Regions from separate parts of the Enterobacter sp. WI-ESBL-E8 genome, predicted to be linked through region 1. Evidence: predicted binding sites of a transcription regulator. Region 1 holds the regulator's gene; the other holds the start of a gene.
The links. Region 1 encodes Fur, which represses iron uptake genes when iron is present. Its sites were predicted from a motif close to ATAATAATGAGAACNACTATCAA; they were not measured.
Positions count from the first base shown of each region.

Region 1 (16,068 bases):
AAACTGCTTAACGACTTTTTAAATTGGCTGGGGTACGAGGATTCGAACCTCGGAATGCCGGAATCAGAATCCGGTGCCTTACCGCTTGGCGATACCCCAACAATTTGTCTTGATTACCGAAAAATCGACAATCTAAATTTGGTGGCTACGACGGGATTCGAACCTGTGACCCCATCATTATGAGTGATGTGCTCTAACCAACTGAGCTACGTAGCCAGTACTGCAATCTTCGATGGCTGGGGTACCTGGATTCGAACCAGGGAATGCCGGTATCAAAAACCGGTGCCTTACCGCTTGGCGATACCCCAATACCGCGGAGAACCGCAAAATCGAAGAAATATGGCTGGGGTACCTGGATTCGAACCAGGGAATGCCGGTATCAAAAACCGGTGCCTTACCGCTTGGCGATACCCCATCCGTGCAACGCTTTCCTGGGAATGGTGCGGGAGGCGAGACTTGAACTCGCACACCTTGCGGCGCCAGAACCTAAATCTGGTGCGTCTACCAATTTCGCCACTCCCGCAAAAAAGATGGTGGCTACGACGGGATTCGAACCTGTGACCCCATCATTATGAGTGATGTGCTCTAACCAACTGAGCTACGTAGCCATCTTTTTTCGCGTTACCTTATCGGCGTTGCGGGGCGCATTATGCGTATAGACCCTTGCAGCGTCAACACCTTTTTCAACGAAAATAGCCGGAATGTGACTGTTTGGTTAGGTTGCGAACAGCGTGACCGAATATTCGGCAATTATTGGTTATTAATCGGTTTTAGGCGGTGAAATGTGAGGCAAAAAAAATGGGCCCCTGAGGGGCCCGATCGCGATTTGAGTGATTATTTGTAGGCCGACTGGTGAACGCCTACCGCACGTCCTGACGGATCGTTCATGGATTTGAACGATTCATCCCATTCAATCGCTTTCGCAGAAGAGCAGGCGACGGAAGGACCACCCGGTACGCACTCTGCAGCGCTTGGAACCGGGAACAGCTCTTCAAAAATTTCGCGGTACAGATACGCCTCTTTCGAGCCTGGCGTGTTGTACGGGAAGCGGAAGCTGGCGGTTTCCAGCTGCTGGTCAGAAACCTGTTTTGCCGCGACCTCTTTCAGGGTGTCGATCCAGCTATAGCCCACGCCATCAGAGAACTGCTCTTTCTGACGCCATGCAACGCTTGCCGGCAGGTAGGATTCAAAACATTCACGCAGGATATGTTTTTCCATTTTGCCATTGCCGCACATTTTATCCTGTGGGTTGATGCGCATCGCCACGTCGAGGAATTTCTTATCCAGGAACGGAACGCGCGCTTCAACACCCCATGCCGACATCGCTTTGTTGGCACGCGCGCAGTCAAACATATGCAGGGCCTGCAGCTTACGCACGGTCTCTTCGTGTAGCTCTTTGGCGTTCGGCGCTTTATGGAAGTACAGGTAGCCGCCAAATACTTCGTCAGAGCCTTCACCGGAGAGCACCATTTTGATACCCATCGCTTTAATCTTACGCGACATCAGGTACATCGGCGTGGAGGCGCGGATTGTCGTTACGTCATAGGTTTCGATGTGGTAGATCACATCGCGGATCGCATCCAGGCCTTCCTGCACGGTGAAGTGAATTTCATGGTGCACAGTACCCAGGTGGTTTGCCACTTCCTGCGCGGCCTTCAGGTCAGGCGCCCCTTCCAGGCCCACGGCAAAGGAGTGCAGCTGTGGCCACCAGGCTTCTGAACGCTCCTGATCTTCCACGCGGCGCGCGGCGAATTTCTTAGTGATCGCGGAGATCACGGAGGAGTCCAGACCGCCGGAGAGCAGCACGCCGTATGGCACGTCAGACATCAGGTGGCTTTTAACGGAATCTTCCAGCGCCTGGCGCAGCTCAGCTTTGTCCGTGACGTTGTCTTTTACCGCGTCGTAGTCGAACCAGTCACGCTGATAATACTGACGGATCTCGCCGTCTTTACTCCACAGGTAGCTTCCCGCCGGGAACTCTTTAATGGTACGGCAGACCGGCACCAGGGCTTTCATTTCAGACGCAACATAGAAGTTACCGTGTTCATCGTGGCCCATGTACAGCGGGATAATACCAATGTGGTCACGGCCAATCAGGTAGGCGTCTTTTTCACTGTCGTACAGGGCGAATGCGAACATGCCCTGCAGGTCGTCGAGGAACTCGGGGCCTTTCTCCTGATACAGCGCCAGGATGACTTCACAGTCAGAACCGGTCTGGAAGGCGTAGCGGTCGCCGTACTCGGCGCGCAGCGCCTGATGGTTGTAGATCTCACCGTTAACAGCCAGCGCATGCGTTTTTTTCTCGTTATACAGCGGCTGCGCACCTGCGTTGACGTCAACAATGGAAAGACGTTCGTGAGCCAGAATCGCTTTGTCACTGGCGTAAACGCCGGACCAGTCCGGGCCGCGATGGCGCATCAGGCGGGACAGTTCGAGTGCCTTTTTACGCAGTTCGCCCGCGTCAGTTTTAATATCCAGTACGCCAAAAATTGAACACATAACCTTCTCCGTTAACCCTGTTGCTTTGTAATGTTGCTTGCTTATGAAAATGCCGCAAAGGGGCAGGGCGCGCAAGCGTTTTACGGGTGAAAGCGGAAATAGTGCAATGGCGGTTGCGGATCGGTGAAAAATGCGTATGCCATGAGCACATTTATTGATGATTATGCAATGAAAGTGCTTTTTTGTTAGATGGTATTTTATTTTACAAACGTAAAAATAAAGAACCACGCCCTGAGGCGTGGTTCGGTATCAGATGATGTCAATTTCATCGACGGAGGGGTAGATCCAGCTTGGCCGGAACGGCATCGAGTCTATGTCATCAAGCTGAGAGACGCCGGAGAGCACCAGAATCGTCTCCAGACCCGCCTGGAAACCGGCCAGAATGTCGGTGCGCAGGTTGTCGCCGACGATAACGGTTTCTTCAGAGTGGGCCTGCATCTTGTTGAGCGCGGCGCGGATGATCCACGGGCTTGGCTTGCCAACGTAGAAAGGCTTGCGCCCGGAGATTTTCTCGATACCGGCGCACAGCGCGCCGCAGGCCGGATAAAAACCACGGCCATGGGTATCCGGGTTGGTCGCAATAAAGCGCGCGCCGTTAGCCACAAAGAAGGATGCCTTATGCATCATCTCCCAGTTATAGGAGCGCGTTTCACCCACAATCACAAAGTCCGGGTTGACATCGGTGATGGTAAAGCCCGCTTTGTACAGCTCGTGGATCAGCGCGCCTTCACCGACAACGTAGGCTTTTTTTCCTTCCTGACGCTTCAGGAAATCCGCCGTCGCCATCGCCGAGGTATAGAACACGCTGTCCGGAACGTCGACGCCCGCCGTCGCAAAGCGGTTTGCCAGATCCTGACCGGTCTGAGAAGGGTAGTTCGTGAGAAGAACCAGAGGCATTCCTTTGTCGATGATGCGGTGAAGAAACTCCGCAGCACCCGGCACGGCAACGTTGTCGTGCATCAGCACGCCGTCGATATCACAAATTACATTCTTAATGGTCATGGACAGTCCGACATCAAAAAAAGAAGGCGTTACTATAAGGTCCGATCAACTTTCCAGCAAATGCTGCAGCAGAATTCCGTTGAGCATGGCGCGTTTGACCAGCGCGAATGCGCCAATCGCCGAGCGATGGTCAAGCTTTGAACGAACCACCGGAAGGTTCTGGCGGAATGCTTTTAGCGCCTGGGTGTTAATGCAGCCTTCAATGGCGGGGAGCAGCACCTTTTCCGCCTCCACAATTTCACCTGCGATCACCACTTTTTGCGGATTAAACAGGTTAATGGCGATGGCGATGGTTTTCCCCAGATGGCGCCCCACCTGCTCGATCACTTCACAGGCCAGCGCGTCGCCCTTATTGGCGGCTTTGCAGATGGTGCCTATCTTACAATCGTCGAGCGTGACGCGGCTTTGATAACCCTGCTCCAGCAGATGGCGAACGCGCTGCTCAATGGCGGTGTTGGCGGCAATGGTTTCAAGGCAACCGAAGTTGCCGCAGTGGCAGCGCTCTCCGAGGGGTTCAACCTGAATGTGGCCAATCTCACCGACGTTACCGTTGCGACCAATAAAAATTCGGCCGTTAGAGATAATGCCTGCGCCCGTACCGCGGTGAACGCGCACCAGAATAGAGTCTTCGCAGTCCTGACTCGCACCAAAGTAGTGCTCAGCCAGCGCCAGTGAGCGAATGTCGTGGCCCACAAAGCAGGTCACTTTGAAACGTTTTTCCAGCGCGTCGACCAGCCCCCAGTTTTCAACCTGAATGTGCGGCATATAGCGGATCACGCCGCTTTCCGGGTCGACCAGGCCGGGAAGAATGACGGAGATGGCGATGAGTTCGCGGATCTTGCGCTGACAGCTTTCAATAAACTGCGCGATGGTATTCAGCAGCGCATGCTCCAGCGTCTCCTGGGTGCGCTCCGGAAGGGGATAGTGCTCTTCCGCAATGGCTTTGCTGCTCAGATCGTAGAGCGTGAGCGTGGTGTCATGACGACCCAGCCGGACGCCAATCGCCTGAAAATTGCGGGTTTCGGTAATAATGGAGATCGCGCGGCGGCCCCCGGTGGAGGCCTGCTGATCGACTTCTTTGATCAGGCCGCGCTCAATGAGCTGGCGGGTAATTTTTGTCACGCTGGCGGGAGCAAGCTGGCTTTGTTCGGCTATCTGGATACGTGAGATTGGCCCGTGTTGGTCAATCAGGCGATATACCGCCGCACTGTTAAGCTGTTTAACGAGATCGACATTACCAATTTGAGCTTGTCCGCCAGGTGTCATACTTTTACTTACTCAGTGACGACCTCGTTACCATTAACGATGGTCTTAATAATTTTATAATCGTGTGTGAATGCCGTCAGGTTTGCAACCATACCTGGTGCAATTCCGCCAAGCTGTTTATCCACGCCCATAGCGCGAGCCGGATAAAGGGTGGCCATACGCAGGACTTCATCAAGCGCAATTCCACAATGCTCAACCAGGTTGCGCACCCCTTCAATCATGGTCAAAGAGGAACCACTCAGCGTACCGTTTTCATCCACACACAGTCCATTGCGGTAGTATATTGTTTTACCGGCAAAAATGAACTGCTCAATATTTGCACCTGCCGGGGCGGTGGCATCTGTTACCAGACAGAGCTTGTCACCTTTCAGCCGCTTGGCATTGCGAATGTTGGTGTAATCGACGTGTAAACCGTCCGCGATAATGCCGCAGTAAACGTCTGGCTCATCCAGAATCGCGCCGACCAGGCCCGGTTCACGCCCCGTGATGTACGGCATGGCGTTATAAAGGTGCGTCGCGAAGGTAATGCCTGCGCGGAAGCCTGCTTTGGCCTCTTTCAGCGTGGCGTTAGAGTGGCCCGCTGATACAACAATCCCGGCGGCAGCCAGTTTGCTGATGACGTCAGTGCCGGTCATTTCGGGCGCCAGCGTCACTTTGGTGATGACATCGGCGTTCGCACACATGTAGTCAACCAGCTCTGCATCAGGTTTACGCACGTAATTCGGGTTATGCGTCCCTTTCTTGACCATATTCAGCCATGGCCCTTCAAGGTGCAGGCCCAGCGCCTGATTAGGGTATTTGGCCAGGTATTCGCGCATCACGCGGATACCCTGTTTCATGAGGTCATCACTGCTGGTAATGAGCGTTGGCAGAAAGCTGGTGCAGCCTGATTTCTCATTAGCTTTCTGCATGATTTCCAGCGTTTCGACCGTCACCGCATCGGCGGTGTCATTAAATTGCACACCACCGCAGCCGTTCAGCTGTACGTCGATGAAACCGGGGGAGATTACTGCTCCATTGAGTGAGCGCTGTTCAATCTCCGGCGGCAGCTCTGCCAGCGGGCAAACACGTTCAATCAGGCCATTGGCGATAACAATCGCATGGTCATCCAGAATATCATGGCCGGTATAAATCCGACCGTGGGTTAAAGCGTACATAACGACCCCCGGTTAAAAAAAGCGGCCGCCTCTTGATGAAGAGGCGGTTATTCAATTACAGACCTTTGATGTTCTCAGCTTCTAACTCGTTGAAGTATTTCAGCGTTTTCACCTTCAGCTCCATCGTGGACGGCTCGTCGCAAACGATGACTGATTTAGGATGCAGCTGCAGGCAGCTGATGGTCCACATATGGTTCACGTTGCCTTCAACGGCAGCCTGCAGCGCCTGCGCTTTCACGCCGCCCAGGACCAGAATCATCACTTCTTCGGCATCAAGCAGGGTGCCTACGCCTACGGTCAGGGCGTATTTTGGAACCTGGTTAACGTCACCGTCAAAGAAGCGGGAGTTTGCCACGCGCGTGTCATGGGTCAGCGTTTTAATACGCGTACGGGAAGCCAGAGAGGACGCCGGTTCGTTAAACGCGATATGACCGTCGTTGCCTACACCGCCCATGAACAGGTGGATTTTACCGTAGGAACGGATTTTTTCTTCATACTGACGGCATTCTGCGTCAATATCCGGCGCGTTTCCATTCAGCAGGTTAATATTTTCAGACGGAATATCAACGTGATCAAAGAAATTGCGGTGCATAAAGCTATGGTAGCTTTCCGGATGTTCTTTCGGTAATCCGACGTATTCGTCCATATTGAAGGTCACGACATGTTTGAAGCTAACCTGGCCTGCTTTGTGCATCTCCACCAGGGCTTTATACGCGGTCAGCGGTGTGCCACCCGTCGGAAGGCCAAGGACGAAAGGACGATCGGCGGTCGGTTTGAACGCGTTAATGCGGTTAACGATATGGCGAGCGGCCCATTTGCCGACTTGTTCAGCAGTTGCCAGGGGAATCAGTCTCATTGTTCACCTCAAGAGTTAAAGTAGAAGAGTGGGCGGATGGCTATCGGAACCTGATGCTTAAGCGTAACCTGGAACCTTTCAGGCCGGATCAATCCGTCTTGATTTTTCGAATGATAAAATAAGTTTTCGTTGTTAGCCAGTGAAAGGGAGGGTGATAAACGATATTTGGTGACAAAAATCACAAAAAGTACGCGTTTAATTTGCGATACGAATTAATTTTTCACACACTCACAATGCCAGTGAATCATCAACTGTATATATAGTTCGTGACACAATAAAAAACAGAGCTGAGAACATGCCTTAAACGGGGTCTCATAGGGGGAAGAAAGTGAGTATTCTAGGTTATTTACAAAAGGTTGGTCGCGCACTGATGGTGCCGGTCGCCACGCTGCCTGCCGCAGCCATCCTGATGGGTGTCGGCTACTGGATCGACCCCAACGGCTGGGGTAACACCAGCGCGCTGGCGGCGTTCTTTATCAAGTCTGGCTCCGCCATTATCGACAACATGTCCGTGTTGTTTGCGATTGGTGTGGCTTACGGTATGTCCAAAGACAAAGACGGTGCCGCTGCGCTGACCGGTTTTGTCGGTTTCCTCGTGTTAACCACTCTCTGCTCGCCTGCAGCGGTGGCCATGATCCAAAAAATCCCGGCGGACCAGGTTCCGGCGGCATTCGGTAAAATCAGCAACCAGTTTGTCGGTATCCTTGTGGGTATCATCTCTGCCGAACTGTACAACCGCTTCAGTAGCGTAGAGCTGCCAAAAGCGCTGTCGTTCTTCAGCGGTCGTCGCCTGGTGCCTATTCTGACCTCCTTTGTGATGATCTTCGTTGCGTTCATCCTGATGTACATCTGGCCGGTGATCTTTGACGGTCTGGTGAACTTCGGTGAACACATCCAGAAACTGGGCTCCGTCGGTGCGGGCGTGTACGCGTTCTTCAACCGTCTGCTGATCCCGGTTGGTCTGCACCACGCGCTGAACTCCGTATTCTGGTTCGACGTTGCAGGTATTAACGATATCCCTAACTTCCTGGGTGGCGCACAGTCCATCGAAGCAGGTAAAGCGGTTGTCGGTATTACCGGTCGTTACCAGGCAGGCTTCTTCCCAATCATGATGTTTGGTCTTCCAGGCGCTGCGCTGGCGATCTACCACTGCGCGCGTCCAGAAAACAAAGCGAAAGTGCTGGGTATTATGATGGCGGGCGCGTTTGCGGCCTTCTTCACCGGTATCACCGAGCCGCTGGAATTCTCCTTCATGTTCGTGGCGCCTGTACTGTACGTGATCCACGCTGTGCTGACCGGTATCTCCGTGTTTATCGCGGCAAGCATGCACTGGATTGCGGGCTTTGGCTTCAGTGCGGGTCTGGTGGATATGGTGCTTTCTTCCCGTAACCCGCTGGCAACCCACTGGTGGATGCTGATCCCACAAGGTCTGGTGTTCTTCGCGATCTACTACATGGTGTTCCGTTTCACTATCACCAAATTCAACCTGATGACTCCGGGTCGTGAACTGGCCGTGGCCGGTAGCGAAGCGGATGGTCAGGATGTGAACGTGAGCGGTGCTCAGGAGCAGGACGTATCAGGTCTGGCGCGTCAGTACATTGCCGCAGTTGGCGGTTCTGACAACCTGACCGGTATTGATGCCTGTATCACCCGTCTGCGTCTGAACGTGAAAGATTCTTCTCTGGTGAACGAAGCGCTGGCGAAACGCCTGGGCGCGTCCGGTGTTATCCGCCTGAACAAAACCAGCGTGCAGATCATCGTCGGCTTCGTTGCGGAAAAAATTGCCAACGCAATGAAAACGACCGGCCCGGTTGCAGCCGCTGAAGCAAGCGCTGCGCCTGCTGCCGCTCCTGCAGCTGCGAAACCGCAGGCGGTACCTAATGCCAAAACGGTTGCCGCGCTGGTGTCTCCCGTGACCGGTGAGGTCGTTGCGATTGAGCAGGTACCTGATGAAGCGTTCGCCAGCAAAGCGGTCGGTGACGGTGTTGCGGTGAAACCAACGGACAAAACCGTTGTGTCTCCTGCTGCCGGTACCATCGTGAAAATCTTCAACACCAACCACGCGTTCTGCCTCGAAACCGAAAATGGCGCGGAGATCGTTGTCCACATGGGTATCGATACCGTTGCGCTGAACGGTCAGGGCTTTACTCGCCTGGTGGAAGAGGGCGCTGAAGTTGTGGCTGGTCAGCCGGTTCTGGAAATGGATCTGGACTTCCTGAACGCCAACGCGCGCTCCATGATAAGCCCGGTGGTTTGCAGCAACATCGATGACTTCAGTGGCCTGGTCATTCAGGCGAAAGGTCAGGTTGTTGCGGGTCAAACGCCTCTGTATGAGATTAAAGGCAAGTAATCGCTCCTGAGTAGAGTCATGCCTTAAGCGGCGGGGGTTATCCTCCGCCGCTTTTTTTTGCAGCAAATGCCCCCATTATTTTCTTCAGAGCCGTTTTAAGGGTTGTCACTACGTCCGGCTTATAAGATCATATGCCGTTATACGTTGTTTACGCTTTGAGGAATCCACGATGAGTGAGGCAGAAGCCCGCCCGAGTAACTTTATTCGTCAGATCATCGATGAAGATCTGGCCAGTGGTAAGCACACCACAATTCATACCCGTTTCCCGCCGGAGCCGAACGGCTACCTGCATATCGGGCATGCAAAATCTATCTGCCTGAACTTTGGCATTGCCCAGGACTATCAGGGACAGTGCAACCTGCGTTTCGATGACACCAACCCAGTAAAAGAAGACATCGAATACGTTGAGTCCATTAAGAACGACGTGCAATGGCTGGGCTTCAACTGGTCTGGCGATATCTGCTACTCCTCTGACTATTTTGATCAGCTGTACGCCTATGCGGTGGAGCTTATCAACAAAGGTCTGGCGTATGTCGACGAGCTGTCTGCTGACGAGATCCGTGAATACCGCGGTACGCTGACCGCACCGGGTAAAAACAGCCCGTTCCGCGATCGCAGCGTTGAAGAGAACCTGGCGCTGTTTGAAAAAATGCGTGCCGGTGGCTTCGAAGAGGGCAAAGCCTGCCTGCGCGCCAAAATCGATATGGCGTCTCCGTTCATCGTGATGCGCGATCCGGTGCTGTACCGCATTAAATTTGCTGAACACCACCAGACCGGTAACAAGTGGTGCATCTACCCGATGTACGACTTCACCCATTGCATCAGCGATGCGCTGGAAGGCATCACCCACTCCCTGTGTACGCTGGAGTTCCAGGACAACCGTCGTCTGTACGACTGGGTACTGGATAACATCACCATTCCCGTGCATCCGCGTCAGTACGAGTTCTCTCGTCTGAATCTGGAATACACCGTGATGTCCAAGCGTAAGCTGAACTTGCTGGTGACCGACAAGCACGTTGAGGGCTGGGACGACCCGCGTATGCCGACCATCTCTGGTCTGCGTCGTCGTGGTTATACTGCCGCGTCTATTCGTGAGTTCTGCAAACGTATCGGCGTGACCAAGCAGGACAACACCATTGAAATAGCTTCTCTGGAATCCTGCATTCGCGAAGACCTCAACGAAAACGCACCGCGTGCGATGGCGGTCATCGACCCGGTGAAGCTGGTTATCGAGAACTATCCGCAGGGTGAAAGCGAGCTGGTCTCCATGCCTAACCATCCGAATAAACCGGAAATGGGCAGCCGCGACGTGCCGTTCAGCGGTGAAATCTGGATCGACCGTGCTGACTTCCGCGAAGAAGCCAACAAGCAGTACAAGCGTCTGGTGTTGGGTAAAGAGGTGCGTCTGCGTAATGCCTACGTCATCAAGGCAGAGCGCGTAGAGAAAGACGCGGAAGGTAACATCACCACCATCTTCTGTTCATATGACGCTGAAACGCTGAGTAAAGATCCGGCGGACGGCCGCAAGGTGAAAGGCGTTATTCACTGGGTGAGCGCATCCCACGCGCTGCCGGTGGAAATTCGTCTGTACGATCGTCTGTTCAGCGTGCCTAACCCGGGTGCTGCTGAAGACTTCCTGGCGACCATCAACCCGGAATCTCTGGTGATCAAGCAGGGTTATGCGGAGCCTTCCCTGAAAGCCGCTGAAGCGGGTAAAGCGTTCCAGTTCGAGCGTGAAGGTTACTTCTGCCTGGACAGCCGTTACAGCACGGCGGAAAAACCGGTATTTAACCGTACCGTGGGTCTGCGTGATACCTGGACCAAAATCGGCGAATAATAACGCTGCATTGGTCAATGAGAGACAAACGCCGCTTATTGCGGCGTTTTTTTATTTAACGATCATATCGTTAAAGCAGGGGGGTAATAATATCGTGGAAAATATCAGGTCAATGTGGTGCTACTTATTTTTCTGAAAAAAGTTTGTTTTTTATCATCAATACGCAATTTGTAAAAAGTAACAGCAATTAACGATCTTACCCTCTGAAATTTAATGGCTTGCCCCGCCAAATCTCGCCCTCCGGTAAATGTTACAAAGCACTACCAATTATGTGCACTTCGTCATAATCCTGACTTTTGTCCGCTGAAAAGCATTGATAATTCGCGTCGCGAAAAATAACCTAAAGACGGTAGTTAATTCGAGGGTATTTATAACTACCCCTGACCATTTGGTCTTTTTTATTTTCGCCGTTTCAGGCGTTTTAATTCGTCAAAGAGGAATAATCTATGCGTACGTTCAGTGGCAAACGTAGTGCGCTGGCGCTGGCTATTGCCGGTGTGACAGCAATGTCGGGCCTGGTCGTTACACCAGAGGCGAAAGCCGCGGGTTTCATCGAAGATTCTACCCTCACGGGCGGTATTTATTACTGGCAGCGTGAACGTGACCGTAAAGACGTCACTGAAGACAAATACAAAACTAACCTTTCTCACTCCACCTGGAACGCCAACCTGGACTTCCAGTCGGGTTATGCCGCGGATATGTTCGGTCTGGATATTGCTGCGTTCACGGCAATCGAAATGGCGGAAAACGGCGACAGCGGCCACCCGAACGAAATTGCCTTCTCCTCCAGCAACAAAGCCTATAAAGAAGACTGGTCCGGGGATAAGAGCGGAATCAGCCTTTATAAGGCCGCAGCGAAATTTAAATACGGCCCGGTGTGGGCGCGCGGTGGCTATATTCAGCCCACCGGCCAGACGCTGTTAGCGCCGCACTGGAGCTTTATGCCAGGCACCTATCAGGGTGCAGAAGCCGGGGCTAACTTTGACTACGGTGATGCGGGTGCGTTGAGCTTCTCTTATATGTGGACCAACGAGTATAAAGCACCGTGGCATATCGAAATGGACAAGTTCTACCAGGGCGATCGTAAAACGCGGGTAGATTATCTTCATTCTCTTGGTGCTAAGTACGATTTCAAAAATAATCTGGTGCTGGAAGCGGCATTTGGTCAGGCACAAGGATACATGGACCAGTATTTTGCCAAAGCATCTTATAAGTTCGATATCGCCGGAAGCCCACTTTCGACCAGCTATCAATTCTATGGTGCGCGAGATAAAGCAGACGCACAAAATAACCTGCGTACCAACGATGAAGTGGCACTTGCCAGGGACTTATATGACGGCACGGCCTGGCTGCAAGCTTTAACCTTTGGCTACAAGATTGGCCAGGTGGATCTACGTCTTGAAGGCACGTGGGTCAAAGCTGATGGTAATCAGGGCTTCTTCTTACAGCGCATGACACCAACCTATGCATCTTCTAACGGTCGCCTGGATATCTGGTGGGATAACCGTTCTGACTTTAACGCCAATGGTGAAAAAGCAGTCTTCTTCGGGGCGATGTACGATCTCAAAAACTGGAATCTTGCAGGTTGGTCAGTGGGGGCTTCCTATGCTTACGGTTGGGATGCTAAACCAAGTAGTGCCCCAATCTACGATCAGAGCCAGCGCCTGAAGGAATCCGCCTATAGTCTGGATGCTGCGTATGTACTGCAGGATGGAAGAGCCAAGGGCACAATGTTCAAACTGCACTTCACCCAGTATGACAACCATTCTGACCTGCCTAGCTACGGTGGCGGATATAACAACATCTTCCAGGATGAACGTGACGTGAAATTCATGGTTATCGCACCGTTCACCATCTTCTGATGAATCGTCCGGCGGGTTAGCGCCCGCCGGACCGGAGACTGCACATGATGAAAAAAATTGTAATTGTCGCGCTGCTGGCGTCGGGGCTGGTGGCGTGTTCTCAGAGCCAGGCGCCTAAAGAAGATTCCCGGCTGAAGGAAGCTTATAGCGCGTGCATCAATACCGCTGAAGGCTCGCCGGAGAAAATTCAGGCCTGCCAGAGCGTGTTGAATGTGCTGAAAAAAGAGAAGGCGCATGAGCAGTTCGCAACGCAGGAAAATGTTCGCGTGATGGATTACCAGGCCTGTATCCAGGCGCGTAAAACCGGTAACGATCAGGAAGTGGCGAAGCGTTGCGACCAGATCTGGAAAGAGATCCGCAGCAATAACAGTAACTAACCTGCTGTTACCATGCCCGGTGGCGCTATGCTTACCGGGCTTTTTTATACCTGAAAACAGGCGAAAAAAAAGCCAACCTTGCGGCTGGCTCAGAGTATGAAGACTGATTATTTTGCGTCGTGCGCGTGGTCATCTTCGCGGCAGTCGCCTTCAGCGCAGTGACCGTAAAGGTACAGGCTGTGGTTGGTCAGGCGGATGCCATGACGTGCGGCGATTTCACGCTGGCGTGATTCAATGGAATCATCGCTAAATTCAATGACCTTGCCGCAATCGAGGCAGATCAGGTGATCGTGGTGCTGCTGCTGGGTCAGTTCGAAAACAGATTTACCACCTTCGAAATTATGACGGGTAACAATGCCCGCGTCATCAAACTGGTTCAGCACGCGATAGACGGTAGCCAGCCCAATCTCTTCACCCATGTCGATAAGACGTTTATAGAGGTCTTCCGCACTGACATGGTGATTGTCTGGACCCTGAAGCACTTCGAGGATTTTTAACCGAGGAAGCGTAACTTTCAGGCCAGCCTTCTTTAATGCGGTATTGTTGTCAGTCATGCGGAATCTGTCCTGTTGCTAAACGATTCACTTCTGTAGGAAGTGACAGAAAATGCACCCGGGATAATGCGTCTCATTATAGAACTGCCATGGCTAAATGAAAACTGCAAGTCTCAGGCAAAATATGCTTATAAAAACGTGGTATCACCAACAAACTTGCTCAATGGAAAACCACGTTTATCAGGGAGACATTGTACAGGTCTGGGCGAAAAAGTTAAAAGATTGTAGCGATTAATTTAATCGGTTTGACCTAGAGCATGGGCGCAGCCGCCGCTGCGCCGCGATAAAAATCAGGCGTTAAGAATATCGTCCAGGTGCAGTTCCTCACGGATCTGCTTAACCCATTTCTCAACGCGCTCTGCCGTCAGCTCTGGCTGACGGTCTTCGTCAATGGCCAGACCCACGAAATGATCGTCATCGGCCAGGCCTTTAGACGCTTCGAAGTGGTAACCGGCAGTTGGCCAGTGGCCAACGATCACGGCGCCATTCGGCTCAATGATGTCGCGGATAGTCCCCAGCGCGTCACAGAAGTACTCGGCGTAGTCTTCCTGATCGCCGCAGCCAAACAGGGCGACCAGCTTACCGTTGAAGTCGACTTCTTCCAGCGTCGGGAAGAAATCATCCCAGTCGCACTGGGCTTCACCGTAGTACCACGTTGGAATACCCAGCAGAAGAATGTCATAGCCTTCGAGATCTTCTTTGCTGCTCTTGGCGATGTCATGCACATCAGCAACGTCTTTACCGAGCTGTTTTTGAATGTTTTTTGCGATATTTTCGGTATTGCCGGTATCACTGCCAAAGAAAATGCCGATGATTGCCATGAGTAAAATAACCTCTTGAAACTTAATAGTATGGTGGCGCAATTCGGCCACGGATAAGGGCAATAATAGCAGAACTGGCAACCCTGCGGAAACAGCTATCGCGCAGGACTGCACTCCGTGCTACATGAAAAGGGCGATAAAGGGGATTTTCAGACTTATGCCTGGCTGCGTAACGTCTCAAGCTGGGCGATCAACATCTCTTCAATGAGCTCGCTGCGGCTGATATTTCGCGCGTCAGCCAGCTCGTTAAGCGCATCGACGGCGTCGGCGTTAAGCTTCAGTTCGACACGCTTAAGCCCACGATTTTTATCGCGTTTAAGCTGGTTGCGTTTATTGATACGCAGCTGTTCATCGCGCGAAAGCGGATTCGTCTTGGGTCGTCCCGGTCGACGTTCATTCGCGAACAGATCTAGTGTCGTACGGTCCGTTTGTTCTTTGGCCATGATTCTGAGACTTCGGGGGAAACACGCCGCCCTGCTAATGCCCGGGCGATAAGCGCGCCATCATACATCACCAAAAACGGCACGCCAACGACTGGAAGCCCGCAGCCTTCCAGTCGCTCTCTTTTTAATCAATTCGCAGTATCAGCGAGATAGCGGCGAATGGCGCGCAGCACGGCGTCAGGTTTTTCTGCATGAACCCAGTGTCCGGCCCCGGCAATCACGTGGGCGCGCGCCTGCGGGAATTGTGCCAGCAAGGTGTCGCGGTACGCGTCGGTAACATAAGGAGAGTTACCGCCACGAATGAAGAGGGTAGGGTGTGGCCAGGCAGGTACCGTTTCCCAGCCAACGATATTGTTGTACTGCTCCCAGAGCACCGGCACGTTAAAACGCCATTTTCCGTCAACAAACGACTTCAGCAGGAATTGCACAACGCCTTCTTCATCAAGATGGTCACTCATGACCGCAGCCGCCTGCTGGCGGGTCGCGACACCCGCTTCAGTGACCGCATTGATGGCGGCAAAAATCTCGTCGTGTCGGCGGACGTCATAATCCACGGGCGCAACATCAATTACCACCAGGCCGTTAATACGCTCCGGCGCAAGCGCCGTCAGGGCCATCACCGCTTTGCCGCCCATTGAATGCCCGATGAGCGTCACCTTCTGCAGGCCGTTGGCGTCCAGCGTATCCAGCAGATCCTGTGCCATCGCGGCATAGGTCATCTCGTCTGAACGCCCGGAAAGACCGTGATTGCGCATATCGACCTGTAAAATATCGTGATCGGTAACCAGATCGCGCGCCAGCACGCCCAGGTTATCCAGGCTGCCAAAAAGCCCGTGAACCAGTACGATGGGAGAATTATTGTTCGGCGATTGTGCAGTTTGCGCTCGGGTATTCAATTTCATGGCAAAGTTCTTTTTTTACGTATGTCAGGTTAGGGTATCATGTTGACCATTCTGCCGCCCGGCTGCAAGGTTCCAGTTTAATCTGACTTTTGCTGCCAACCAGGTTTGACGCTATCCGCTGTTGGGATTTGACCCTATAATC
Region 1 is NZ_JBRWXJ010000001.1:1,362,293-1,378,360, forward strand. Features, by position in the region: tRNA gene ACWHWP_RS06460 (tRNA-Gln) at 25-99, opposite strand; tRNA gene ACWHWP_RS06465 (tRNA-Met) at 140-216, opposite strand; tRNA gene ACWHWP_RS06470 (tRNA-Gln) at 234-308, opposite strand; tRNA gene ACWHWP_RS06475 (tRNA-Gln) at 341-415, opposite strand; tRNA gene ACWHWP_RS06480 (tRNA-Leu) at 439-523, opposite strand; tRNA gene ACWHWP_RS06485 (tRNA-Met) at 532-608, opposite strand; gene asnB (asparagine synthase B) at 835-2,499, opposite strand; gene nagD (ribonucleotide monophosphatase NagD) at 2,749-3,501, opposite strand; gene nagC (DNA-binding transcriptional regulator NagC) at 3,547-4,767, opposite strand; gene nagA (N-acetylglucosamine-6-phosphate deacetylase) at 4,776-5,924, opposite strand; gene nagB (glucosamine-6-phosphate deaminase) at 5,980-6,780, opposite strand; gene nagE (N-acetylglucosamine-specific PTS transporter subunit IIBC) at 7,109-9,130, shown strand; gene glnS (glutamine--tRNA ligase) at 9,300-10,967, shown strand; gene chiP (chitoporin ChiP) at 11,414-12,829, shown strand; gene chiQ (ChiQ/YbfN family lipoprotein) at 12,877-13,206, shown strand; gene fur (ferric iron uptake transcriptional regulator) at 13,314-13,760, opposite strand; gene fldA (flavodoxin FldA) at 14,051-14,581, opposite strand; gene ybfE (LexA regulated protein) at 14,737-15,024, opposite strand; gene ybfF (esterase) at 15,153-15,926, opposite strand.

Region 2 (16,068 bases), 2.8 Mb from region 1:
GCGGCTCAGACGGGTCACAAAGCGGAAATACTGATCGTTGCCCTGGCTGAGTACCGTCATCTGTTTAACCAGCTGGCGGTCCACCTCATTGCCATCTGAAACGCGAGAAAGGGACCAGGTGCTGTACAAGCCAACGCCCGCCCACATTAAACAAAAGATCCCGAGAATCGTCAGCATGACGAAGCGGATCGTAAAATTACGGAGCATGTTCATAAGTCTTCCTTGCCGTGAGGGTGAATTCGCCCAGAGGCGAGTACTCCTCTCGTTATCGGCAGGAAACAGGGAAATTATAACGTTTTGTGATCATTTTTAATTAGCGTGGCTTCACTGGTCGCACAGCCACCGTTAACCATTATCTTCGCACTGAGTGTTGTGATAAGTTCAGAATGAAAACGACGTTTCAAAAAATTATCGATAAGAAAAGGAGACATCATGTCCTGGTACCCTGACGCTACCCGCTATGAACATATGCAGTACCGCTACTGTGGAAACAGCGGCCTGCGCCTTCCTGCGCTGTCGCTGGGTCTGTGGCACAGCTTCGGCCACGTACAGCCTCTTGATGCCCAGCGCGCGCTGCTGCGCAAAGCCTTCGACCTCGGCATTACCCATTTCGATCTCGCCAATAACTACGGCCCGCCGGCGGGCAGCGCGGAAGAGAATTTCGGCCGCCTGCTGCGCGAGGATTTTGCCGCGTATCGCGACGAGCTGATCATCTCCACCAAGGCGGGATACGATATGTGGCCGGGACCGTACGGTTCGGGCGGTTCGCGTAAGTATCTGCTCGCCAGCCTCGACCAGAGCCTGAAGCGTATGGGCGTCGAGTACGTGGATATTTTCTACTCCCACCGCGTGGATGAAAACACGCCGATGGAAGAGACTGCCGCTGCGCTGGCCCACGCCGTGCAGAGCGGGAAAGCGCTGTACGTTGGGATATCGTCCTATTCAACGGAGCGCACGCAGAAAATGGCCGACCTGCTTCGCGAGTGGAAAATCCCGCTGCTAATTCATCAGCCATCCTATAACTTGCTCAACCGCTGGGTGGATCACACCGGCCTGCTGGATACGCTTGAGAAAAACGGTACGGGCTGCATCGCGTTTACGCCCCTGGCGCAGGGGCTGCTGACCGGAAAATACCTGAACGGTATTCCTGAAGGTTCACGCATGCAGCGTGAAGGTAAGAAGGTACGCGGCCTGACGGAAAAAATGCTGACCGACGCCAACCTGAACAGCCTGCGTTTGCTGAATGAGATGGCTCATGCCCGCGGTCAGACGATGGCGCAGATGGCGCTAAGCTGGCTGCTCAAGGATGAACGTGTAACATCGGTGCTGATCGGCGCAAGCCGTCCGGAACAGCTGGAAGAGAATGTTCAGGCGCTGGAAAACCTGCGCTTTACGGAGGACGAACTCAAGCGGATTGACCAGCACGTTGCGGATGGGGAGTTGAATCTTTGGCAGGCGTCGTCGGATAAATAGCCCTCACCCCGGCCCTCTCCCGCAGGGAGAGGGAGAAAGGCCACACCGAGCGGTCCCCTCTCCCCTTTGGGAAGAGGGTTAGAGTGAGGGGTGAGGTGTACTTTATTTCTTACTGATCTTATCCAGATATCCCATCACAAACGCCGACAGCACAAACGTCAGATGGATGATGACGTACCACATCAGTTTGTTATCCGGCACGTTCTTCGCGTCCATGAATACGCGCAGCAGGTGGATAGAGGAGATCGCCACAATCGATGCGGCCACCTTGTTCTTCAGCGACGAGGCATCCATTTTGCCCAGCCAGCTGAGCTTTTCTTTACGCTCGTCGATATCGAGCTGGGAGACAAAATTCTCGTAGCCGGAGAACATCACCATCACCAGCAGTCCCCCCACCAGGGTCATATCCACCAGCGACAGCAGAACCAGAATTAAATCTGCTTCGGCAATGGAAAAAATGTTCGGCAGAACATGCCAGATTTCCTGAAAGAACTTAATCGTCAGCGCGACAAGTGCCAGCGAAAGGCCAAAATAGACGGGGGCCAGTATCCAGCGGGAGGCGTACATGGCATTTTCAAAAAAGCGTTCCATAAAGTCCTGTTTGCAAAAGAAACCAGCGCCCAGTATATCTCAACGGCGCTGACTGTTTGCAATAGCTAACCAGTACGTTACTCAGACGTTGTCTGGGTTAACCTCCGGACGGGCATACTCCGGCCAGACCAATACCACCAGTTCCGGGTAGGCTTCCAGGCTGAACTCACGAAAACACTGACGCAAATTTAATACGTCCAGGTCGGAATAAGATACCTTCTCGCCGTTAAGGCAGCGCTTTTTGATATTGTCATAATATTTATACACGGCTGAATTCAGGTCGCTACAACGACGCTGCGCCTCAAACAGTCCAGGCGTGTCATTAATTTCCGACATTTTCATACGTTTAATTGTCGCATGTAAAAAGTCGATATATTCGTGGTTCACCCGCCAGTACCAAACAGGCGTAACGGAGTTCATCAATACAGAGAAATGGTCTTCACCTTCCTCTTTTGTCATGAGCTCCGGTTGTGGGGGTTCACTGGTGTCTTTCGACACTTTCGTTTTATTGAACTCCTGCATCAATAAAAGAACACCAGCGGTCAGTAATAGTAATGTGATGACCGTAAAAAAGATGCTGTTCATGGGTAGGCTCCATTTTTTTTGATTTTAAATTTGCCTCATGATATTGTCAACGAATCTCACGCCTTTACCAACCCCACCCTGTTGAAATTAAAGGAAATTAAAAATGCTGCCCGACTATCTCGTCCCGGCTAAGTATCATATTACGCCTGTGGAACAGCAACCGACGGAAGCAGAAAAAGAGGTCAGTTTCACTCAGGGGAAAAGAAAGCTCTCTGATTTCGAGCCTGATATATTAATTGGTGTTTCCCGCACCGGCAAATCCCGTAATATGTTGCTGGAAGAGCACGATCGTCATATAAAGGACCGCTTATTTCGCGCCATAAAAATTGAAGCCTTTGTCCACCTGCTGAACGACCTGCAGGCCGAAGGTGAAATAGATGCCCAGAAACTAAGTCAAATAATGGCCGAGAAAACCAAAGAAATTAATGAAGCGGGCAATGAAATTTGGCTTAACTTAATTACGCGAGAAAAAAACAACCCAATTTTTTATAGCCTGGGGGAAGATTAACGTGACAGAAGTTAAAAATAACGACGTTTATTTGACTTTAGATGATAAAAAAAGTGATGAATTTATCTTAAAGCAAAATCTCGACGCGCTGCGAAAAACAAAAAATGCCGAGATGACGCGAATTACACAAGACCTGGTATCGATCCCGGCGACGCTGGTCCATCTGAAATGGCAGAATCGCCGCGAGATTTATCCTCTGCAGGTAAAAGAAGAAATTTACGGTGCCGTGATGAACGCCATCATTGAACAGCGTCCCGAGCTGAAAGAGAAGCTTCTTGGACGCCTCGAGGCCAATTACCAGTATCTGCTTGCCCGTGAAATTGCCACCCTGCGCCTGACGCGCAAACTGTCAGACGGTGAGTACCGTACCTCAAACGTCACCTGCGTTGCGCTGGATGAGGACGCGCTGGCGTCTGACACCAGCCCCCCTTCTGAAAAGCAAAGCTAGTTAAATCTGAAGACGGCAATCGCCTCTTTTAACTGACCCGTCTGCTGTCGCTGCGCGTCGGCTACCTGCAATGTTTGCGCAACGTGTCGCACATTCTCCTGCACGCTGGCATCGATGCTGGCAATACTGTCGTTCATCTGCGCAATGCTTGCCCGCTGCTGCTCGCTCATCTGAGACAGCTCTTCAAGCAGAGAGCGGAGCCCTTCGATACTCTCAATGATCGACTTCATTGTCATACCGGCATGCTCAACCTGCTCGACGCCCTGCTGCGTGGTCGCCTGCGATGCGGTCAGAAGCTGGCGGATCTCTTTTGCAGCCCCCTCGCTGCGCTGGGCCAATACGCGCACTTCCGAGGCAACCACCGCAAAGCCTTTGCCATGTTCGCCCGCTCTTGCAGCCTCGACCGAGGCGTTGAGCGACAGGATATTTGTCTGAAATGCAATCCCGTCGATCAGCTCCAGAATGGCGTAAATACGCTGCGACTCCTCGCGAATGTGTTCCATCGCCGCAATCGCCTGCCGTACGTTATGGCCCCCCTGTTCCGCCACGTTACTGGTGCTAAACGCCACCTCCCTGACCTGGCTGGCTTTTTCACTGGTCAGGGTTGCGACTGCCCTTAACTGTTCCATCGCACTGGCCGCCGTTGCCAGCGAGCTTGCCTGATGATCGGTTCGTTCCGACAGCGCGCTGTTGCGCTGTCCTAACGCGCGGGATGCCTCCAGCAGTTGCCCGATATTGACGCTGACCTGCTCAAGCGTGGCACGCATAGTGCCAAGCGTCAGGCTAAAGGTGCGGGCAAAAGGGGACTCTGCCGGCACCGCATCAATGGCAAGCGTGAGGTACCCTGGCTCGCTGTTGATCACGCCCGCGAGCCTTGCCACCTCGCTCGCTGAACGGGCGTCCTGCTCCATTCGTATCGCCAGCAGGACCAGGATCGCGGTCTGGACCACCACAAAAAGACCATGAAAAACCACCATATGAAAGCCGGTGTGCATGAACACCACGACACCGTAAAGGTCGTTTTCCTGTAGGTAGTTAAATACCAGATGATGTAACGCGATGACCGCAGCCCCCATCACCAGGGGCCGCCAGTCTCGCCAGGCAAGCAGCGCGGAAAGCAGGACGAAAACAGAAAAATGGTATTCGGTTTCCCCCTCGCCCAGATGAATGAGCAACGCGGAAAATGCCATTAGCACAAACGCAGAGCTCAGTCGGAGCAGCAGCGTGCCGGGAAGCAACAGCGTTAGCAGTGTCGATAAACCGGCCAGCGAGGTGCCAACAACCGCACCCTGCACAATATTCTCGTTTATATAACCTACGCCTAGCGAGATGCCCCACATCGACCAGATAAGCCCCAGTATTAGCCTGTCGGCGCGTCGTCGAATTGCAGAAAGCGAGAACTGGTCGTTTTGAGGCGCGTGCGGATACAGCCATGTCATCGTAGCCATAGGGAGTCTCTTGCTGTGCAGATGAAAAGATCCTTCGAAGAAGGTCTGTTTTTATTATCTTTTTTAAGCGTAGTGGGGATATTCCGCGACGCCATTTCAACAAAAGATATATTTTAAAAGCGCAGCAGAATATTGATATTTACTTAACTATCAATAGATTATTAACTATGGCTTTATTGATTAATAAATATGAAGTATGGGGACAAACAGCAGAAAATAATAACGATTTCGCGTAGAAGAAAACAAAAAAGGCGGCTTTCACCAGCCGCCTGTCTTGCCGGGTGGCGCTGCGCTTACCCGGCCTACATTCCGCTACGATAGCATATCATTTCGCGGCCGCTTTCTCTTCGCCGACCAGCCCAATCTTCAGGTACCCCGCCTGATGCAGCGTGTCCATTACCTTCATCATGGTTTCGTAATCAACGGTTTTATCCGCACGGAAGAAGACCGTGGTGTCTTTCTTACCGCCCGTAAGCTGCTCCAGCGCCGGGATGACGGAGTCCGCCGTCACCGGATCGTTGCCGAGGAACATGGATTTATCCGCCTTCACTGACAGGTAGACAGGCTTCTCCGGGCGCGGCTGTGGCTGGCTGGATGAGGCAGGCAGGTTTACCTTCACGTCGACCGTCGCCAGCGGCGCAGCCACCATGAAGATAATCAGCAGAACCAGCATGACGTCGATAAACGGCGTCACGTTGATTTCATGCATTTCGCCGTTATCGTCCAGATTTTCGTTTAGACGCATCGCCATCGTATCAACCTGCGCGCAGTTTAGACGCCGCATGCACCGGCTTAACCGAGCTGGCATTCAGGTCGAGATCGCGGCTTTGCAGCAGCAGAACCTGCGCGGCAACATCGCCGAGTGTGGCTTTGTAGCTGCCAATCATGCGTGCGAAGATGTTGTAGATAACCACCGCCGGGATAGCGGCGACCAGACCGATTGCCGTCGCCAGCAGCGCTTCTGCGATGCCCGGTGCCACAACCGCCAGGTTGGTGGTTTGGGTCTGCGCGATACCGATAAAGCTGTTCATGATGCCCCATACGGTACCGAAAAGACCGATAAACGGTGAGATTGCACCAATGGTCGCCAGATAACCATTGCCACGCCCCATGTGTCGGCCAACGGCCGCAACGCGACGCTCCAGGCGGAAGCCGGTACGTTCTTTGATGCCTTCGTTATCTTCACTGCCTGCGGAGAGTTCCAGTTCGTTCTGTGCTTCATTCACTAACAGGGTGGTCAGGCTTTTCGCATGGAAGGATGAGGTCATATCCGAGGCCTGATCCAGAGAGCGGGCTTCAGCCAGCTGCAATTGTTCCCGCTTGAGGCGACGCTTCTGCGAAAGCAGCTCGGCGCTCTTGCTGAAGAAAATAGCCCAGGTGACAACGGACGCCAGAATCAGGCCGATCATCACAATCTTAACCACGATGTCAGCATGCTGATACATGCCCCAAACGGAGAGATCCGTCTGCATCAAATTATTACCCACTCTGTATCTCCAGGACGCAAATCACAAAATCTGACCGTAATAATATCAAAACGTCGTCGAATTGATAGTCGTTCTCATTAGTATTTACATGGTGCCGCAATTTTCGTTCACTTTCCTTGCGCTTACGCAGTAAAAATTTCTTATGCGTTTTTTTGCTGAAATTTTCTGCTTATTCGATAAGCCTGCGGGTGCAGTTTTTTCCAATCGTGGTAGTCTGGACGTCCAGACGTATAAAAACAGGGTTAGCGAACATGACAAAGAAGCATCTTGATACCACGCTGGTACAGGCTGGACGCAGCAAAAAATACACTCAGGGATCGGTCAACAGCGTGATTCAGCGCGCCTCCTCGCTGGTGTTTGACACCGTTGAGGAGAAAAAAATCGCCACGCGCAATCGCGCTAAAGGCGGGCTGTTTTATGGCCGTCGCGGCACGCTAACCCATTTTTCCCTGCAGGAAGCCATGTGCGAGCTGGAGGGCGGCGCAGGCTGCGCGCTGTTCCCGTGCGGGGCGGCTGCGGTGGCCAACACTATTCTGGCGTTTGTGGAACAGGGCGACCATATCCTGATGACCAACACCGCCTATGAACCCAGCCAGGACTTCTGTACCAAAATCCTCAGCAAGCTCGGCGTCACGACCGGCTGGTTCGACCCGCTGATTGGCGAAGGCATTGCCGAACTTATTCAGCCAAACACGCGCATTGTGTTCCTGGAATCTCCGGGTTCGCTCACCATGGAAGTCCACGACGTGCCGGCTATCGTGAAGGCCGTGCGCAGCAAAGCGCCAGAGGCAATCGTCATGATCGACAACACCTGGGCGGCAGGCGTGCTGTTTAAAGCGCTGGAGTTCGACATCGATATCTCCATCCAGGCGGCGACGAAATACCTGATTGGCCACTCTGACGGCATGATTGGAACCGCGGTCTCCAACGCGCGCTGCTGGGACCAGCTGCGTGAAAATGCCTACCTGATGGGCCAGATGGTGGATGCAGACACGGCGTACATGACCAGCCGCGGACTCCGCACGCTGGGGGTTCGCCTGCGTCAGCACCATGAAAGCAGCCTGAAGGTGGCCGAATGGCTGGCGCAGCACCCGCTGGTGGAGCGCGTTAATCATCCCGCGCTGCCCGGCAGTAAAGGTCATGAATTCTGGCAGCGTGACTTTACAGGCAGCAGCGGTCTGTTCTCGTTCGTGCTGAAAAAACGGCTGAATAACGACGAGCTGGCAAGCTATCTGGATAATTTTACCCTCTTCAGCATGGCCTACTCCTGGGGCGGTTTTGAATCCCTGATCCTGCCTAACCAGCCGGAGCAGGTCGCGGCCCTGCGCCCCGGGGGCGAAGTGGACTTCAGCGGCACCCTGATCCGGCTGCATATTGGTTTAGAAAATGTGGACGATTTAATTGCGGATTTAGCAGCAGGGTTTGAGCGTATCGTGTAGAGTGCTGGCTGAAAATGTACTCCCTGGACGCATTTGTGGACACTGCAAGCAGAAAAGTCTGCATGAGTTGCGCCCGGGATCAAACCCGACGGGCGAATAAGGGAGTACAATAGTTCTATATCTGCTGTTCCACAGGAAAGTCCATGGCTGTAATTCAAGATATTATCGCGGCGCTCTGGCAACACGACTTTGCCGCGCTGGCGGATCCTCACGTCGTCGGTATCGTCTATTTCGTGATGTTCGCAACCCTGTTTCTGGAAAACGGATTACTGCCAGCCTCGTTTTTACCCGGTGACAGCCTGCTTTTACTTGCCGGGGCGTTAATCGGCAAAGGCGTCATGGACTTTACGCCAACAATGGTTATCCTCACCTCCGCCGCCAGCCTGGGTTGCTGGCTGAGCTATCTGCAGGGCCGCTGGCTGGGGAATACGCGCATCGTAAAAGGCTGGCTGGCGCAGCTACCGCATAAATATCATCAGCGTGCGACCTGCATGTTCGATCGCCACGGTCTGCTGGCGCTGCTGGCGGGGCGTTTCCTGGCGTTTGTTCGCACCCTTCTGCCCACCATGGCGGGCATTTCCGGCCTGTCGAACCGTCGCTTCCAGTTCTTCAACTGGCTGAGCGCTCTGCTGTGGGTTGGCGTGGTCACCACGCTCGGCTACGCGCTGAATATGATCCCCTTTGTGAAACACCATGAAGATCAGGTGATGACCTTCCTGATGGTGCTGCCGATGTTCCTGCTGGTCGCGGGACTGGTGGGGACTATTGCGGTAGTGATTAAGAAGAAATATTGCAGCGCGTGACCCCCCTCACCCTGACCCTCTCCCCATAGGGGAGAGGGGAAAAAAGCCTAAGCTCCCTGCATGGTTCGGATGCGCGACGCATCCTCTCCCGGCGTGACGCCGAAATAGCGCTTAAACTCCCGACTGAACTGCGACGCGCTTTCATAACCCACCCGCATCGCCGCCGCGCTGGCCTTCATGCCATCGTGGATCATCAGCATTCGCGCCTTATGCAAACGGTAGGTTTTAAGGTATTGCAGCGGCGAGGTGCTGGTCACCGATTTAAAGTTATGGTGAAACGCCGAGACGCTCATGTTCGCTTCCGCGGCCAGCTGGTCGACGCTGAGGTTTTCCGTGTACTGGCTTTCAATACGCTTGAGCACGCGGCTTATCAGGCTAAAGTGGGTCTGTCGGCTCACCAGGGCGAGTAACGCCCCACCGCCGGGCCCCAGCAGCACGTGGTAGAGGATTTCGCGGATAATCTGCTTGCCCAAAATACGCGCATCCAGCGGCCTTTCCATAACGTCCAGCAGACGCTCAATGGCGCAAAGTATCTCTTCTGATAAGGTTGCGGAGTTAATCCCGCTCGACGCCATTGACGGCTGGAAGAGTTCGTCTTCGCCAATCTCCATCAGCAGCTCCTGCAGCTGAAGGATATCAACATTGACGCGGATCCCCGCCAGCGGAACCGCCTCTGTCGCGAAAGTTTCACATTCAAAGGGTAAAGGTACTGTCAGGAGCAAATATTCATTGGTGTCGTACCGGAAGACGCGCTCGTTGATATAGCCAATTTTATGGCCTGAAAAGAGAAAAACGATGCCCGGCTGGTACATCACCGGCGTGCGCGTCCCGGGCTGCGTGCCGTACAGCAGGCGAATATCCGGCAGCAGTTCGCTGATACCTTTTTCGTTATCTATCAGTCTTTTAATCTGCTCAGTGAGCTGATGGCAGATCGCGTCACGATTCATTTTACGTTACTCCGGGTACGGTTTCCGACGCTGACAGTGTGCGTCGTTTTCCGCGCTTTCTCCAGCGCTCTGTAGAAATGGGCAAGACATCGGCAGGAATGTGCATTGAGAGGATATCCCCGGACGGCCACAATGTGCAGCATCAGGTTGCCCTCTGCGCCACCACGATTTTTCACCCACTAAAGGGAACGAGCAATGAACAACTTTAATCTTCACACCCCAACCCGCATTCTGTTTGGTAAAGACGCTATCGCTGACCTGCGCGCGCAGATCCCTGCTGACGCCCGCGTTCTAATCACCTACGGCGGCGGCAGCGTGAAAAAAACCGGCGTGCTGGATCAGGTTTACAGCGCGCTGGACGGCCTCGACGTGCGTGAGTTCGGCGGCATCGAGCCAAACCCGTCTTACGAAACGCTGATGAACGCGGTGAAAATCGCCCGCGAAGAGAAGATCACCTTCCTGCTGGCCGTCGGCGGCGGTTCCGTGCTGGACGGCACCAAGTTCATCGCGGCAGCAGCCCACTACGCTGACGGCGTTGACCCTTGGCACATTCTGGAAACCCGCGGCAGCGACATTAAAAGCGCCATCCCGATGGGCTCCGTGCTGACCCTCCCGGCCACCGGTTCTGAATCCAACAAGGGTGCGGTGATCTCCCGCAAAACCACCGGGGATAAGCAGGCCTTTATGAACGAGCACGTTCAGCCCGTGTTCGCCATCCTGGACCCGGTTTACACTTACACCCTGCCTGCGCGTCAGGTAGCGAACGGCGTGGTCGATGCTTTTGTGCATACCGTTGAGCAATACGTCACCTACCCGGTCGATGCAAAAATTCAGGATCGCTTCGCGGAAGGCATTCTGCTGACGCTGGTCGAAGACGGTCCGAAAGCGCTGAAAGAGCCGGAAAACTATGACGTTCGCGCCAACGTGATGTGGGCGGCAACGCAGGCGCTGAACGGCCTGATCGGGGCTGGCGTGCCGCAGGACTGGGCGACCCACATGCTGGGCCACGAGCTGACGGCGATGCACGGTCTGGATCACGCGCAGACGCTGGCGGTCGTTCTGCCTGCGCTGTGGAACGAAAAACGTGATACCAAACGTGCCAAACTGCTGCAGTACGCCGAGCGCGTGTGGAACATCACCGAGGGTTCTGACGATGCGCGTATTGACGCGGCAATCGAAGCGACCCGCAGCTTCTTCGAAGGCCTGGGCGTGCCAACCCGTCTGTCCGGCTACGGCCTGGACGGCAGTTCCATCCCTGCTCTGCTGGCAAAACTTGAAGAGCACGGCATGACCCAGTTGGGCGAGCACGGCGACATTACGCTGGACGTCAGCCGTCGCATTTACGAAGCGGCGCGCTAAGCGTTTTTGCCCTCCCGACTTTCGTTTTTTGACATTTCGTCCAGACTTAATGCACACCCCATCGCCGGAGTCCCCCTCCGGCGATGCGTACCTGAAGGAGGAAAAATGGCAAACCAAACCGTAATCAAGCTGCAGGACGGCAACGTGATGCCCCAGCTGGGGCTAGGTGTATGGAAAGCCGGTAACGACGAGGTCGTCTCCGCCATTCATAAAGCCCTGGAAGTCGGCTATCGGTCGATTGATACCGCCGCCGCGTACAAAAACGAGGACGGCGTAGGCAATGCCCTGGCCAGCGCCGGCGTTTCCCGCGATGAGCTATTCATCACCACTAAACTCTGGAATGACGATCAAAAGCGCCCCCGCGAAGCCCTGCAGGAAAGCCTGGAGAAACTCCAGCTCGATTTCGTTGACCTGTATCTGATGCACTGGCCGGTTCCGGCCATCGATCACTATGTTGACGCCTGGAAAGGGATGATTGAACTGCAGAAAGAAGGGCTGGTGAAAAGCATTGGCGTCTGTAACTTCCAGGTTCATCACCTGCAGCGCCTGATTGACGAGACGGGCGTCGCGCCTGTGATTAACCAGATTGAACTGCACCCGCTGATGCAGCAGCGCCAGCTTCACGCCTGGAATGCCACGCACAAAATTCAGACCGAATCCTGGAGCCCGCTGGCCCAGGGCGGTGAAGGGGTGTTCGATCAGAAGATTATCCGCGACCTGGCGGATAAATACGGCAAGACGCCGGCACAGATTGTCATTCGCTGGCATCTGGACAACGGTCTGGTGGTGATCCCGAAATCGGTCACGCCGTCGCGCATCGCCGAGAACTTCGACGTCTGGGATTTCCGACTGGACAAAGATGAGCTGGGTGAAATTGCGAAGCTGGATAAGGGCAAGCGTTTAGGGCCCGATCCGGATCAGTTTGGCGGGTAATACCTAAAACGAGCCCGGTCTTCCGCCGGGCTCGTTTTAATCTATAAACCGGACTGACATCTCGCTTCTCCGGGAAGGTCAGGCAATGTGCAAATAACGTTAAACGCTTTCCCTTCAAGTTCATGTGGCCCACCAAGACCGCCGCCTGCTTCAGCTTCATATTTCTTTCCGTTGACACTTATCTGGAGCGGGGTGTGATAAATCCAGTCCATCGGACCTATTGGCAGAAAAAAGCTCCACTCATGCTGGCTCTGAAAAGCAAAACGACCGTTGTCGTCAGAAAGCGTTTGCTCCTTCTCTAATGTTATTTTAGCGCCCGGGACTGGCTTACCTGCGCTGTCGATTAGACGTCCTTCCACTTCTGGCTGTGTCTGGCGGTGCATTACGCAACCGCTTAACGTCAGGCCAATCAGCATCGCTCCCGTCAACTTCTTTATTTTCATTTTGGGCCTCCTGCCCTTATGCAGAAAAAAGCCGGGTGGCGGCTGCGCCTTACCCGGCCTACGTTCTGACCTGTAGGCCCGGTAAGGCGCAGCCGCCACCGGGCATTGTTACAGGTTTAACCGGTCTTACGTTTTACGTTCTTCTTCGTTCCCGCAACACCGTTCGAACGCTGATGCACAATTGGCGTGTGCTTGGTCAGCGCCGGGCGCGTATTGCGATTCTGGCGACGCGCTTCGCGCATCTCATCCAGCGTCGGGGCCGGTACCAGGCAGTCGCGACGCGAGCCGATCAGGTGTTTTTTACCCATCTCTTCCAGCGCCTGACGGATCAGCTGCCAGTTTTTCGGATCGTGGTAGCGCAGCAGCGCCTTGTGCAGACGACGCTGTTTATCCCCTTTCGGCACCACCACCTCTTCACTCTTATAGCCAATCTTACTCAGCGGGTTCTTGCCGGTGTAATACATGGTCGTCGAGTTGGCGAGCGGTGAAGGATAGAAGTTCTGCACCTGATCCAGACGGAAGCGACGCTGCTTCAGCCACAGCGCCAGGTTCACCATGTCCTCATCGCGCGTGCCCGGGTGCGCAGAAATGAAGTAAGGGATCAGATACTGCTCTTTACCCGCCTGCTTCGAATAGGTATCGAACAGCTCTTTAAAGCGATCGTAGCTGCCCATGCCCGGCTTCATCATCTTCGACAGCGGGCCTTCTTCGGTGTGCTCCGGGGCAATCTTCAGATAGCCGCCGACGTGGTGCGTCGCCAGCTCTTTGATGTAGCGCGGATCTTCCACGGCAATGTCGTAACGTACCCCGGAGGCGATCAGGATCTTCTTGATGCCCTTCAGGTCGCGCGCGCGGCGGTAGAGGTTGATCGTCGGCTCGTGGTTGGTGTCCATGTGCTCGCAAATGCTCGGATAGACGCAGGAGAGGCGACGACAGGTTTGCTCCGCGCGCGGCGACTTGCAGCGCAGCATGTACATGTTTGCGGTTGGGCCACCAAGATCGGAGATCACGCCGGTAAAGCCCGGCACCGAGTCGCGAATCGCTTCGATCTCGTTGATGATCGAATCTTCAGAGCGGCTCTGGATAATACGCCCTTCGTGCTCGGTAATGGAGCAGAAAGAGCATCCGCCGAAGCAGCCGCGCATGATGTTGATCGAGAAGCGGATCATCTCATACGCCGGGATACGGGCGTTGCCGTACGCCGGGTGCGGCACGCGCTTGTACGGCAGCGCAAAGACGCTGTCCATCTCTTCGGTAGAGAGCGGGATCGCCGGCGGGTTGATCCAGATAAAGCGCTCGCCGTGCTTCTGCATCAACGCGCGGGCGCAACCCGGGTTGGTTTCATGGTGCAGGATACGGGACGCATGCGCGTAGAGCACCTTGTCGGCTTTCACCTTCTCGTAGGACGGCAGCAGCACATAGGTCTTTTCCCACGGCTTCGGGCGCGGCGGCTGTACGACGATAGCTTTCGCTTCCGCCTTCTTTGGCTCTACCGGCTTGTTATCGGCACACGGCAGATCTTCGCCGTACGGATGTGGGATCGGGTCGATTTTGCCCGGCATATCGATGATACGGGAATCCACCCCGCTCCAGCCCGGCAGTGCCTCTTTCACCATGATGGCGGTGTTGCGCACATCGCGGATGCTGCTCACCGGTTCACCCTGCGACAGACGGTGCGCCACTTCCACCAGCGGACGCTCACCGTTACCGTAAATCAGCATGTCGGCTTTGGAATCCACCAGCACCGAGCGGCGAACGGTATCTGACCAGTAGTCGTAGTGCGCGGTGCGGCGCAGGCTTGCCTCGATGCCGCCCAGGATCACCGGCACGTCTTTCCAGGCTTCTTTACAGCGCTGGGTATACACCAGGGTGGCGCGGTCGGGGCGTTTGCCCGCCACATTATCCGGCGTATAGGCATCGTCATGGCGCAGCTTACGGTCGGCGGTATAGCGGTTGATCATCGAGTCCATGTTACCTGCGGTGACGCCGAAGAACAGGTTCGGTTTACCCAGACGCATAAAGTCGTCTTTGCTGTTCCAGTCAGGCTGGGAGATGATCCCCACACGGAAGCCCTGCGCTTCAAGCATACGGCCACAGATGGCCATCCCGAAGCTCGGATGGTCAACGTAGGCATCGCCCGTGACCAGAATGATATCGCAGCTGTCCCAGCCCAGTTGGTCCATCTCTTCCCGGGACATCGGCAGGAACGGCGCCGGTCCAAAGCAGGCCGCCCAGTACTGGGGCCAGGAGAAGAGGTCACGATCCGGCTGGATCAGGGAAATTGCGCTCATAATGCTTCCGAAGAAAAAATAGACAAAAGGGCGGGGATTATACGCTGGATCGTTGAAGGAATTGAAGGGGTATTTATTGCCCGGTGGCGCTACGCTTACCGGGCCTAAGGGCTTGTAGGTCGGGTAAGGCGAAGCCGCCACCCGACTCGTTTTACGGCGCCGGATTCACCAGCATCTGCCCCACGGAGCCCCTGTCCATCATCTCCAGCGTCTGGCTGTGGAACAGGAACGGGAAGTGCGGCCACGAAGGCTGACCATAGTAGACGAGCAGCTCGACCTGACCATCCACCCAGACGGTATCCTTCCAGCCGCGATCTTCCGGGAACGGCATCGCGCCATTCACGTTGCGAATAAGGAATGACACGCCTTCAATATGGAACGACTGCGGCATATCCGAGCGAACGGTCCAGCGTTCCCAGGTGCCCTGCTGTGCGGTAATGTCGATACGGTTAACGTCCCACAGCGCGCCGTTGATGCCTGGATCGTCGCCCAGGCTGATATCACGGCTGCGCGCCGGAGAGCCGCTCATGATCTCCTGCGGCAGCAGGCGCATTGGCAGGCTATCGGTTACCAGCGGCAGCAGGCCGGTCGGGCGCAGGGTCAGCACCAGCGTGGAGACAAGAATGCTCGACGGTTCAAAGAACCCGCGGATGCGATCCACAATGCTGGCCGCCTCGCCGCAGGTCAACGACACCTCATCCCCGTTGGTCATATCAATGAGAATTTCGCGACGTTCGCCCGGCGAGAGCGCCAGCTGTTTGACGGACACCGGCGCCGGTAAAAAGCCCTGGTCGCCGGAGATCACGTGTAGCGGTCGGCCATCGCTCATCTGGAGCTGATAGCGGCGCGAGTTAGAGGCGTTGAGCAGGCGCAGGCGCACCCAACCACGCGAGACCTCAACGTAGGGGCTTTGTGCGCCGTTGACCAGCAGCGTATCGCCAACAAAGCCACCGCTGCCCGGCTCGCTGTATTCCGGCGTACCGAAATTATCCAGACGTTTGTCCTGGATAATAATCGGGAAATCGTCCACGCCGTAGTGGTTCGGGATCGGCAGAGCTTTACTGACCTCATCCTCAATAAGCCACATTCCGGCAAGGCCGTTATAGACCTGCTGAGCGGTGCGGTTAGGGGTGTTAGCGTGATACCACAGCGTTGCCGCACTCTGGCGGATTGGCAGCACGGGCGCCCAGTCGGCATTGGGTGACATCATGCGCGGGGCCCCCCCCATCAACGGGCCCGGGACCTGTAAGCCGCTGACGGTCATCGCGACATTTTCAGTCGTACGGTTACTGTAAATCAGCTTAACGTCATCG
Region 2 is NZ_JBRWXJ010000001.1:4,195,337-4,211,404, forward strand. Features, by position in the region: gene ACWHWP_RS19855 (methyl-accepting chemotaxis protein) at 1-213, opposite strand, end outside; gene ACWHWP_RS19860 (aldo/keto reductase) at 433-1,473, shown strand; gene ACWHWP_RS19865 (TIGR00645 family protein) at 1,576-2,064, opposite strand; gene ACWHWP_RS19870 (ESA_00282 family adhesion-associated protein) at 2,146-2,649, opposite strand; gene ACWHWP_RS19875 (hypothetical protein) at 2,753-3,157, shown strand; gene ACWHWP_RS19880 (cytoplasmic protein) at 3,159-3,605, shown strand; gene ACWHWP_RS19885 (methyl-accepting chemotaxis protein) at 3,602-5,053, opposite strand; gene exbD (TonB system transport protein ExbD) at 5,379-5,804, opposite strand; gene exbB (tol-pal system-associated acyl-CoA thioesterase) at 5,809-6,540, opposite strand; gene metC (cystathionine beta-lyase) at 6,792-7,979, shown strand; gene yghB (DedA family general envelope maintenance protein YghB) at 8,123-8,782, shown strand; gene ACWHWP_RS19910 (AraC family transcriptional regulator) at 8,830-9,729, opposite strand; gene yqhD (alcohol dehydrogenase) at 9,925-11,088, shown strand; gene dkgA (2,5-didehydrogluconate reductase DkgA) at 11,194-12,021, shown strand; gene ACWHWP_RS19925 (carboxypeptidase-like regulatory domain-containing protein) at 12,063-12,464, opposite strand; gene ACWHWP_RS19930 (YgiQ family radical SAM protein) at 12,581-14,755, opposite strand; gene ftsP (cell division protein FtsP) at 14,907-16,068, opposite strand, start outside.
Region 2: a site for Fur is predicted at 6,602-6,624, ahead of exbB (tol-pal system-associated acyl-CoA thioesterase). Genes of this name have one in related genera too.